2 regions of the Achromobacter sp. NPDC058515 genome follow, and region 2 is predicted to be linked to the other one. Evidence: predicted binding sites of a transcription regulator. Region 2 holds the regulator's gene; the other holds the start of a gene.
The links. The regulator LexA, encoded in region 2, represses DNA repair genes until DNA is damaged. The targets are predictions, from matches to a motif close to ACTGTATNNNNATACAGT.
Positions count from the first base shown of each region.

Region 1: imuA (translesion DNA synthesis-associated protein ImuA) is a predicted target of LexA. The motif match lies at 2,902-2,919, and genes of this name have one in related genera.

Region 1 is NZ_JBHXNI010000002.1:485,264-491,007, forward strand. It holds gene ACFWP0_RS05475 (efflux transporter outer membrane subunit) at 1-378, shown strand, start outside; gene ypfH (esterase) at 379-1,083, opposite strand; gene ACFWP0_RS05485 (amino acid permease) at 1,269-2,810, shown strand; gene imuA (translesion DNA synthesis-associated protein ImuA) at 2,945-3,649, shown strand; gene ACFWP0_RS05495 (Y-family DNA polymerase) at 3,579-5,048, shown strand; gene ACFWP0_RS05500 (error-prone DNA polymerase) at 5,055-5,744, shown strand, end outside.
Region 2 is NZ_JBHXNI010000006.1:45,031-50,774, forward strand. It holds gene clpX (ATP-dependent Clp protease ATP-binding subunit ClpX) at 1-256, shown strand, start outside; gene lon (endopeptidase La) at 525-2,975, shown strand; gene lexA (transcriptional repressor LexA) at 3,070-3,714, opposite strand; gene ACFWP0_RS12590 (amino acid aminotransferase) at 3,868-5,067, opposite strand; gene uvrB (excinuclease ABC subunit UvrB) at 5,143-5,744, shown strand, end outside.

The DNA of each region.
Region 1 (5,744 bases), on a different contig from region 2:
CCGCTGATCTCGTGGACCATCCCCAACACGGGCGCCGCGCAGGCCCGCATCGCCGAAGCCGAGGCCGGCGCCAAGGCGGCGGCGGCGCGCTTTGACGCGACCGTGCTGAACGCCCTGCGGGAAACGGAAAGCGCGCTGATCGTCTACGCCCGGCAGCTGGACCGCGACTCCGCCCTGCGCGCCGCGCGCGACCAAAGCGCCGAAGCCGCCTCGCAGGCGCGCCGGCTGTTCCAGTACGGCAAGACCGACTACCTGACGGTGCTGGACGCCGAACGCACGCTGGCCACCAACGAAAGCGCGCTGGCGGCCTCGCAGGCCGAGCTCAGCAGCGACCAGATCGCGGTGTTCCTGGCGCTGGGCGGCGGCTGGGAGAAGTAATCAATGCACCGTGGTGCCGTCCGGCGGGGCCTGGTTCAGGCCCAGCGCCGCTTCCCAGCTGCGCAGCGGCACGCAGGTCTGCAGGCGCACGATGGCGCGCTGGATCAGGGCCGGATGCAATTCGTGGCCGACATGGGTGGCGATGTCGATGGTGGAATCCCCATGCAGCTCGTCCAGGCGCGTCTGCGCCGCCTGGATGTGCGCCACGCTCATGACCGGATCGTCGGCGCCGTGCAGCAGATGGAGGGTGGTGTATTGCGGGGCGGTCTTGGGCAGTTGCGCATAGCGGCCCGAAAACGCGATGACGCGCCCGGCCATGCCGTCGTGGGCCTGCACCAGTTCCAGCGCCATGATGGCGCCCTGCGAAAAGCCCGCCAGCGCGGTGTCCGATTGCAGCAGCCCGAAGCGGGCCTGCGCGGCGCGCACATAGGCTTCCAGGGGCGGCATGGCCTGGGCCACGCGTTCGGGGCGGTTTTCCTCGGTCACGCCGCGCACTGAAAACCATTGCCGGCCCGCGCCGCCGCCGTCGAAGGGCTCGAAGCCCTCGGGGATCAGCACCGCCGCCGTCGGAAACGCGGCGCGCACGGCCTGGGCCAATGGCCGCAGATTGTCGGGCGAACCGCCCACGCCGTGCAGCAGGATGAAGAGCTGGCGCACGTCGACGCCCGGATCGGGAAGGAATTCGATAGAACTGGAAGACGCCATGAAACCGCTCCGTACTGGCATGGGGCCGCCGAACCGAGCCCCGATTGCCGCATTGTAAAATGCGCGGCTTGAAGCAACCCTCGCCCAACCGCCACGGACCGGCCGGCTTGCGCGGTGTTGCCTGGGGCCTGCCCCCCTGCGCCCGCGCCCGCAACTCCGCCGCGACGGCAACCTCTCACCCCGCAATGCAAACACCGACAACCGACGCGGGCGCCACGACGCCCGCCAGCCAGAACCAGCTCCACCGCGTGCTCAAGGCGCGCCACCTGACGATGATAGCGCTGGGCGGGGCCATCGGCACCGGCCTGTTCGTCGCCTCCGGCGCGGCCATCGCGCAGGCCGGCCCCGGCGGCGCGCTGATGGTCTACCTCCTGATCGGCCTGATGGTCTACTTCATCATGACCAGCCTGGGCGAACTGGCGACCTTCATGCCCGTGTCGGGCTCCTTCTGCACCTATGCCTCGCGCTACGTGGACCCGGGCTTCGGCTTTGCGCTGGGGTGGAACTTCTGGATCAGCTGGGCCACGGTGGTCGCCGTCGACGTCGTGGCGGCGCAGCTGGTCATGGCGTACTGGCTGCCGGATACGCCCGGATGGATATGGAGCGTCGCGTTCCTGGCGCTGACCTTCGGGCTGAACGCGTTTTCGGCGCGCAGCTTCGGCGAGGCGGAATACTGGTTCGCCATCATCAAGGTCGTCGCCGTGCTGTGCTTCATCGCGGTGGGGCTGGCGATGCTGGCGGGCATCATCCATGGCAGCGACCCGGTCGGCCTGGCGAACTGGACGGTGGGCGACGCGCCCTTCGTGGGCAACGTGGCGACCTGGGTCGGGGTGGCGATGGTGGTGGCCTATTCCTTCCAGGGCACCGAGCTGGTGGGCGTGGCGGCCGGCGAATCCGAGAACCCCCGGCGCAACGTGCCGCGCGCCATCAACAACGTGTTCTGGCGCATCCTGCTGTTCTATGTGCTGGCCATCCTGATCATCGGCCTGCTGCTGCCTTATACCGACCCGCAACTGCTGCGCAACGAAGTCGAGGACATCGCCGTCAGTCCGTTCACGCTGGTGTTCGAGCACGCGGGGCTGCTGTCGGCGGCCACGGTGATGAACGCGGTGATCCTGACCTCGGTGCTGTCGGCCGGCAACTCGGGCATGTACGCCGCCACGCGGATGCTGTTCAACATGGCGGCCGAAGGCCAGGCCCCCGCCCTGTTCAAGCGCCTGACCGCCAACGGCGTGCCGCTGTATGCGCTGCTGGCGACCACACTGCTGGCCTGTCTGTGCCTCTTTAGCGTGGTGTACAGCCCGAAGGCGGTGTATATCTGGCTGCTCAACTTCGCGGGCATGACGGAGTTCATCGTCTGGTTGAGCATCGCGGTAAGCCACTACCGCTTCCGCCAGGGCTACGTGAAGCACGGCTACGACACCGCCGACCTGCCCTACAAGGCCGGCCTGTTCCCCTTTGGCCCGCTGTTCGCCTTCGTGCTGTGCCTGCTGGTCACGCTGGGCCAGAACTACCAGGCGTTTCTGGAAGATCGCATCGACTGGATCGGGGTGATCTCGACCTATCTGGCCATTCCGCTGTTCCTGGGCTTGTGGCTCGGCCACCGGCTGCTGCGCGGGTCGCGCTGGATCCGGTACGCGGACATGCGCTTCTACGGCCTCGCGGCGGACCGCGGCGCCGATGCGTCCCCAGAAGCGCCGGCCCAGGCCCGCCCCGCGCCCGGCTGAGCTCCGCACGGCGCGCGTCCGCCGGACCGCCCCCGGGGCGCGCGGCGGGGCACTTTTCGATACGTCCGGCGGGATCAAAGCCCGGTACAATACTGTATATTCATACAGCTTATTGAGCCCCAGGCGCCCCCGCCATGCAGTCCCCTGAACGTATCCATCCCGCCCTGTGGCGCGCCACCCAGCTTGCCCAAGGCGTCGCCCGCACCCTGCCCACCGGGCACGCCGCGCTGTCGGCCGAGCTGCCCGACGGCGGCTGGCCGCTGGGGTCGCTGGTCGAACTGCTGACCCCGCATCCCGGCGTCGGAGAAATCCGCCTGCTGCGTCCGGCGCTGGCCCAACTGGAAACGCGGCGCCCCATTGCCCTGGTGCAGCCTCCGCACGTCCCCCACATCGCCAGCTGGATGAGCTGGCGGCTGGATCCCCGGCAACTGCTCTGGGTGGCGCCCGAAAAGCCCGTCGACGCGCTGTGGGCCACCGAGCAGATCCTCAAGAACGGCAGTTGCGGCGCGCTGATCTGCTGGCTGCCCCATGTGCGCCCCGAATCCCTGCGCCGCCTGCACCTGGCCGCCCAGGCCAGCGACCTGCTGTTCATCGCCGTGCGCCCGTCGCGCGCCGCGCAGAACGCCACCCCCGCCGCCTTGCGGCTGGCGCTTGCGCCCGCGCCGGGCGGCTTGTCCGTACACATCCTCAAGCGCCGGGGGCCTGTCTGCGACACGCCGCTGTACGTGGGCCTGGAGCCCGGCGCCCTTACGCCTTCTTCTCCCCGCCATGCGCCTCTGGATCGCCGCCTTCCTGCGCTGCCTGCCGCTGGACGCCATACGCCCGCACTGGCCGCATGAGGGGGAGGCGTTCGCCGTTCTGGACCAGGAACGCGTCGCCGCCCTTACTCCCGCCGCCCGCCGGGCCGGCGTCGCGCCGGGCATGCGCCGCGCCGGCGCGGCGGCCATCGCCCCCGAGGTCGAGCTGCTGCCCCGCAATGCCCTGGCCGAAGCCGAAGCCCTGCAAGGGGCGGCGCTGGCCTTGCTGCGGTACACGCCCGAAATCGCCTTGGGCGGCGAGGACACCATTCTCCTGAACGTGGGCGCCAGCCTGATGTTCTTTCGCGGCCCGCGGGCGCTGAGCCAGCGGGTGGCCGCCACGCTGCGCGCCCTGGACCTGCGCGTGACGCTGGGCATGGCGCCCACCGCCGCGGGCGCCTGGCTGCTGGCGCACCGCCCCGGCCGGCGCGTCCCCCGGCGCACCCTGACGCTGCCCACGCTCGCGCGCCGGCTGGATGCCCTGCCCCTGTCGCTGCTGCCCCAGGCGCAGGCCCGGCGGGACTGGCTGGACGACATCGGCTGCCACACGCTGGCGCACCTGCGCGCCCTGCCGCGCGCGGGCCTGCAGCGGCGCAGCACGCCCGAACTGCTGCAAGCCCTGGACGCCGCCTACGGCCAGGCGCCCGAGCTCTACCGCTGGATCGAGCCGCCCAATCAGTTTTCGCGGCGCATCGAGCTCATGGACTACGTGGAGCACACCGACGCGGTGCTGGCGGTGGCGCGCCGGCTGGCCGAGCAGCTCGGCGGCTGGCTGGCCGCCCGACAACTGGCGGTGCGCCGCGTGGTGCTCAGCATGGAGCACGAGCGCGGCCGCCACGCCCGGCCGCCCACCGAACTGGAACTGGCCCTGGCCCAGCCCGTCTGGCAGGCGCCGCAGCTCCTGCACCTGCTGCGCGAAAAGCTGAACCACTTCACCCTGGAAGCCCCCGTCATCGCCGTGGCGCTGCTGGCGCCCGACACCGTGGAGCAGCCCGCGGCCAGCACCACCCTGTTTCCCGAACCCGGCGGCACCGCCGCCGATCACGCGCGGCTGCTGGACCTGCTGGTGGCGCGGCTGGGCCGCGACCAGGTGCGCCATGCCCAGCCCGCCGCCGACCACCGCCCCGAGGCCGCCAATGCCTGGGGCGATGCGCTGGCCGCGCCCCAGCGTCCCGAGCCCCTGCCCACCCTGCTCGACCGCCCGTTCTGGCTGCTGGAAACGCCGCTGCCCTTGAAGCTGTCCGGCCATCGGCCGCAGTACGGCGGCCAGGCGCTGCGGCTGATGCGCGGCCCCGAACGCATCGAAAGCGGCTGGTGGGACCCGGCCCTGACCGTGCGCGACTATTTCGTCGCCGAGGACGCGGCCGGCGCGCGCTACTGGATCTACCGCGAGCGCGATGCCGAGCACGCCCGCTGGTTCCTGCACGGGCTGTACGCCTGACCCCTCATGCGCTTGGACGACGACGCCCCCGACGCGCTGGACCCGGCTGACGCCCTGGCCCGCCTGCCCGGCTACGCCGAACTGCAATGCCAGTCCAATTTTTCCTTCCTGCAGGGCGCCTCGCACCCCGAGGAACTGGCCGCGCGCGCCGCCGAGCTGGGCTACGCCGCCCTGGCGCTGACCGACGAATGCTCGCTGGCGGGCGTGGTGCGCGCCCACACGGAAGCCAAGGCCCAGAAGCTGCCGCTGATCATCGGCGCCACCTTCCAGCTGCGCGCGGCGCCGGACGCCGCGCCGCTGGGCCTGACCCTGCTGGCGCAGACCCGCGAAGGCTATGGAAACCTGTCCGAACTGATCACGCTGGCCCGCACCCGCGCGCCCAAGGGCGAATACCGGCTGGCCCCCGAAGACCTCACCGATCCGCCCGACGGCTGCGCGCATCTGCGCCACCTGCCCGAATGCCTGGCCATCCTGACCCCCGCCTACGGCACCGACGCCGACCGCATGGCCGAGAAGGCGCGCTGGCTGGCGCGCGCCTTCCCCCATCGCGCCTGGGTGGGGCTGACCCTGCTGTACCAGTCGCGCGACGACCTGCACCGCGCCGCGGTCGAGCATGCCGCGCGCGAATCGGAACTGCCCGTCGTGGCGGTGGGCCAGGTCCAGATGCATGTCCGTTCGCGCAAGCCGCTGCACGAT
Region 2 (5,744 bases):
CGTGCGGCCCGCCGCACTGAAGGCCATCGCCCGCAAGGCGCTCAAGCGCAAGACTGGGGCCCGCGGCCTGCGGTCCATCATCGAGCAGGCATTGCTCGACACCATGTATGACCTGCCTTCCCAAGGCAACGTCAAGCGCGTGGTGCTGGACGACGGCGCCATTGAAGGCGAGGGCAAGCCCTTGCTGATCTACGCCGACGAAGCCACGGCTTCGGACAAGCCGGAGCGCGGGGAAGTCCGCGACGCCGCCGCTTGACCGCTGCCTGATATTTCAAAAAAGCCCGTTCTCGTAACGGGTTTTTTTGCCTTAGGGCCGTCCCCAGGTGCAAACACGCTTTTCTCGCGGCGGCGACACCCGCATACTGAGGGCGCTATCTGGGGTTTTTTTCAGCCTTCAGGTTATCCGGACGCCGAGATCTTGAATTTTCGGCTATTGTTCCCATAACAGACGTAACTGACGAGATTGCTCGGGTATTCCCGAACTTCCCGTCCCCGATACGCCGAGTCATACCGAGGAACCTCCTATGTCTGCCAGCCAGACCCTGCCTTCCGACCCGATCGACCTTCCCCTGCTGCCACTGCGCGATGTCGTGGTGTTTCCGCACATGGTCATCCCGCTGTTCGTCGGCCGTCCGCGCTCCATCCGCGCGCTCGAGGTTGCGATGGAAGCGGGCAAGAGCATCATGCTGGTGGCCCAAAAGTCCGCCGGCAAGGATGACCCCACGCCTGAAGACGTCTACGAAATTGGTTGCGTCGCCGGTATCCTGCAAATGCTCAAGCTGCCCGATGGCACCGTCAAGGTGCTGGTTGAAGGCACCCAGCGCGCCCGCATCAACAGCATCGAAGATGCCGATTCGCACTTCACCTGCCAGGTGTCGCCGATCGAGCCGGACGCCATGCAAGGGTCCGAGACCGAGGCCCTGCGCCGCGCGATCGTCGCCCAGTTCGAGCAGTACGTAAAACTCAACAAGAAGATTCCCCCGGAAATCCTGACCTCGCTGGCTGGCATCGATGATGCCGGACGCCTGGCCGATACGATCGCCGCGCATCTTCCCCTGAAGCTCGAGCAGAAGCAGAAGATGCTCGAGATCGTCGGCACCTCCGAACGCCTCGAAGGCTTGCTCACGCAGCTCGAAACCGAAATCGACATCCTCCAGGTCGAGAAGCGGATTCGCGGCCGCGTGAAGAAGCAGATGGAAAAGAGCCAGCGCGACTACTACCTGAATGAGCAGGTCAAGGCCATTCAGAAGGAGTTGGGCGAAGGCGAAGAGGGCGCGGACATCGAAGAGCTTGAAAAGAAGATCATCGCTGCCCACATGCCCAAAGAGGCGCGCAAGAAGGCCGATGCCGAGCTCAAGAAGCTCAAGCTCATGTCGCCCATGTCGGCCGAAGCCACCGTGGTGCGCAACTACATCGATACGCTCATCAACCTCCCCTGGAGGAAGAAGAGCAAGATCAACAACTCGATCAGCAACGCCGAGACGGTGCTGGACAACGATCACTACGGCCTTGAGAAGGTCAAGGAACGGATCCTGGAATATCTTGCCGTGCAACAGCGCGTGGACAAGGTGAAGGCTCCGATCCTGTGCCTGGTCGGCCCTCCGGGCGTGGGCAAGACCTCGCTTGGGCAGTCCATCGCCAAGGCGACGAACCGCAAGTTCGTCCGCATGGCGCTGGGCGGCGTGCGCGACGAAGCCGAAATCCGCGGCCACCGTCGTACGTACATCGGCTCCATGCCCGGCAAGATCGTGCAGAACATGTCGAAGGTCGGCGTGCGCAATCCCCTGTTCCTGCTTGATGAAATCGACAAGCTGGGCATGGATTTCCGCGGCGATCCCTCGTCGGCGCTGCTCGAGGTGCTGGACCCGGAACAGAACCACACGTTCCAGGACCACTACATCGAAGTCGACTTCGACCTGTCCGACGTCATGTTCGTGGCGACCAGCAACACGCTGAACATCCCGCCCGCGCTTCTGGACCGCATGGAAGTTATCCGCCTGTCGGGTTACACCGAGGAAGAGAAGATCCACATTGGCCGCGACCATCTGCTGCCCAAGCTGATGAAGAACAACGGCGTGAAGGACAGCGAGCTCACGGTGGACGACAGCGCGCTGCGCGATATCGTGCGCTATTACACCCGCGAGGCCGGCGTGCGTGCGCTCGAACGCGAAGTGGGCAAGATCTGCCGCAAGGTCATCAAGCAGTTGCTGACCCAGACTGATCGCGCCAAGGCCGAGGGCAAGACCCTTGAGGTCAAGCCGGTCAACGTCACGGGCGACAACCTGAGCGATTTCCTCGGCGTGCGCCGCTACACCTTCGGCATGGCCGAAAAGGAAAACCAGATCGGTCAGGTGACGGGTCTGGCATGGACGGAAGTCGGCGGCGACCTGCTGACGATCGAAGTCGCGGACATGCCCGGCAAAGGCGTCATCCAGCGCACGGGTTCGCTCGGCGATGTGATGAAGGAGTCGGTCGAGGCAGCGCGTACGGTGGTGCGCTCGCGCGCTCGCCGTCTGGGCTTTGCCGACAGCGTCTTCGAGAAGCACGACATGCACGTGCACGTGCCGGAAGGCGCGACCCCCAAGGACGGTCCGTCCGCGGGTATCGCGATCACCACGGCCATGGTGTCGGCCTTGTCGCGCATCCCGGTGCGCGCCGATGTCGCCATGACCGGCGAGATCACGCTGCGCGGCGAAGTGCTCCCGATCGGCGGCCTGAAGGAAAAGCTGCTGGCGGCGCACCGTGGCGGCATCAAGACGGTCTTGATCCCGGAAGAAAACGTCAAGGACTTGGCGGAGATCCCGGACAACGTCAAGAACCATCTCGAGATCGTGCCGGTGCGCTGGATCGACAAGGTGCTGGAACTGGCCCTGGAGCGTCTGCCCGAGCCTTTGGCCGAGGAAGAGGCGGTCAAGGAACCCCTGGTCGCCAAGCCGGCTGAACCCGGTTCGACCGACCCGGTGCTGAAGCACTGATCGCGCTTTACGCCCGAAAGGGCGCCTTCGAAAGAGGGCGCCGCAAAAGAAAACCCCGCCTGCGCGGGGTTTTCTTTTGCCGTTAACGATGCGCCTAGTGCAGCGCGTGGGTGCGGATCAGGCCGACCGCAATGCCTTCCAGGGCGAACTCCTGGTCGGCCTCGACCACGATGGTTTCGAAGTCGGGGTTCTCGGGCAAGAGCTCGATATGGCCGTTCTGGCGCTGCAGGCGCTTGACCGTGACGTCATCGCCCAGGCGGGCCACGACGATCTGGCCGTTGCGGGCTTCCGAGGCTTTCTTGACGGCGAGCAGGTCGCCTTCCAGGATGCCGGCGTCGCGCATGCTCATGCCGCGCACCTTCAGCAGGTAATCGGGCGCCTGGGCGAACAGGTGGGGGTCCACGCCGATTTCGCGTTCCACGTGTTCGGCGGCCAGGATGGGGCTGCCCGCCGCGACCCGGCCGACCAGCGGTAGCAGCAATTGCGCCAGCGCGGGCAGGGTGGCCTGCGTCGGCGCGGACGATGCATCCTTCAGGCGGATGCCGCGCGAGGCGCCGGCGGTAAGCTCGATGGCGCCCTTGCGGGCCAATGCCTTGAGGTGGTCTTCCGCTGCGTTGGGGGAACGGAACCCCAGGGCCTGGGCGATTTCGGCACGCGTCGGCGGAAAGCCGGTGCGCGTGACGGTCTGCCTGATGAGGTCCAGGATTTGCTGTTGACGATCCGTGAGTTTGCTGGCCATGGCGATGATCCGGTGCGAGCGGACTGTACATATATACAGCGCCATTCTGGGGGACACAGCGCAAAAAAGCAAGCCAGCGCGGGGCAAAAGAAAAACGGGACCCGAGGGTCCCGTTTCTGGCGGCAGGCCTGCAGGGGGCCTGCGTGGACGGCGTTACAGCACCGCGGCGATGCCGGCGGCTACCTTGTCGATGTTGCCGCTGTTCAGCGCAGCCACGCAGATGCGGCCGCTGGACACGGCGTAGACGCCGTGCTCTTCGCGCAGGCGATCCACTTGCGCGGCGCTCAGGCCCGAGTACGAGAACATGCCGCGCTGGTTCAGCACAAAGCTGAAGTCCTGCTTGCCGCCGTGCTCCTTGATCTTGTCGACCAGTTGCTTGCGCATCAGGCGGATGCGGTCGCGCATGCCGGCGAGCTCTTCTTCCCAGAGGGCGAAGAGTTCGGGCGTGTTCAGGACCGTCGAGACCACCGTGCCGCCGTGCGTGGGCGGGTTGGAGTAGTTGGTGCGGATCACGCGCTTCAGTTGGCTCAGCACGCGGGCGGCTTCGTCCTTGCTGCCGGCCACGACCGTCAGCGCGCCGACGCGCTCGCCGTACAGCGAGAACGACTTCGAGAACGAGGAGCTGATGAACATGGTCATGTCCAGGTCGGCGAACATGCGCACGACCGAGGCGTCTTCCGTCAGGCCGTCGCCGAACCCTTGGTAGGCGATGTCCAGGAACGGGACCAGGTTGTTTTCCTTGACGACGGCGGCGATCTGCTTCCACTGGTCGGCGGTGGGGTCCACGCCGGTCGGGTTGTGGCAACAAGCATGCAGCACGACGACGGTCTTGGCGGGCGCGGCCTTCAAGTCCGCCAGCATGGCGTCGAAGTTCAGGCCGCGGGTGGCGGCGTCGTAGTACGAATACGTGCCCACTTCAAAGCCGGCGCGCTCGAACAGCGCGCGGTGGTTTTCCCAGCTGGGATCGCTGATCAGGACCTTGGAGGCCGGCAGCAGCTGGCGCAGGAAGTCGGCGCCGATCTTCAGGGCGCCGGTGCCGCCCAGGGCTTGCGTGGTCAGCACGCGGCCTGCGGCGGCCAGTGCGGAATCCTTGCCCAGCAGCAGGGCCTGAGCACCCGAGTTGTAGCCCGCGATGCCTTCGATCGGCAGGTAGCCGCGGGCCGCGGCGGCCTCGATGCGGGCGGCTTCGGCTTTGCGCACGGCGCCCAGCAGAGGGATCCGTCCCTGATCATCGTAATACACGCCCACGCCCAGATTGACTTTACCGGGGCGGGTATCCGCGTTGTATTGTTCGTTCAGACCAAGGATGGGGTCGCGCGGCGCGAGTTCGACGGAATCGAAGAGGGTGCTCATGGGGCTCTGATGAGGTGAGTGGACGCAGTACGAGGTGCTGTGGATAATGAGGGGTTTACCCTGGAACAGTCTAGCATGCCTAAGAGCGCAATAGACCCGAGTGCGGTGGTCCCTGCCGCAGGTCCGGGATTCGTCGATTTTCCTGACAGCCCGTTTCATCTCTATCAGCCCTATCCGCCCGCGGGGGACCAGCCCACGGCCATCGCGGGGTTGACGCAGGGCGTCGAAGACGGCCTGATGTTCCAGACGCTCTTGGGCGTGACGGGGTCAGGCAAGACCTACACCATGGCCAACGTCATTGCGCGCATGGGCCGTCCCGCGCTGGTGCTGGCTCCCAACAAGACGCTGGCCGCGCAGCTGTACGCCGAGATGCGGGAGTTTTTCCCGAAGAACGCGGTGGAGTACTTCGTCTCTTATTACGACTACTACCAGCCGGAAGCCTACGTGCCGACGCGCGACCTGTTCATCGAGAAGGATTCGTCCATCAATGAGCATATCGAGCAGATGCGGCTGTCGGCCACCAAGAGCCTGCTCGAGCGCCGCGACACGATCATCGTGGGCACGGTGTCCTGCATCTACGGTATCGGCAACCCGGGCGACTATCACGCGATGGTGCTGATCCTGCGCACAGGGGACCAGATCGCCCGGCGCGAGATCCTGGCGCGCCTGGTCGCCAT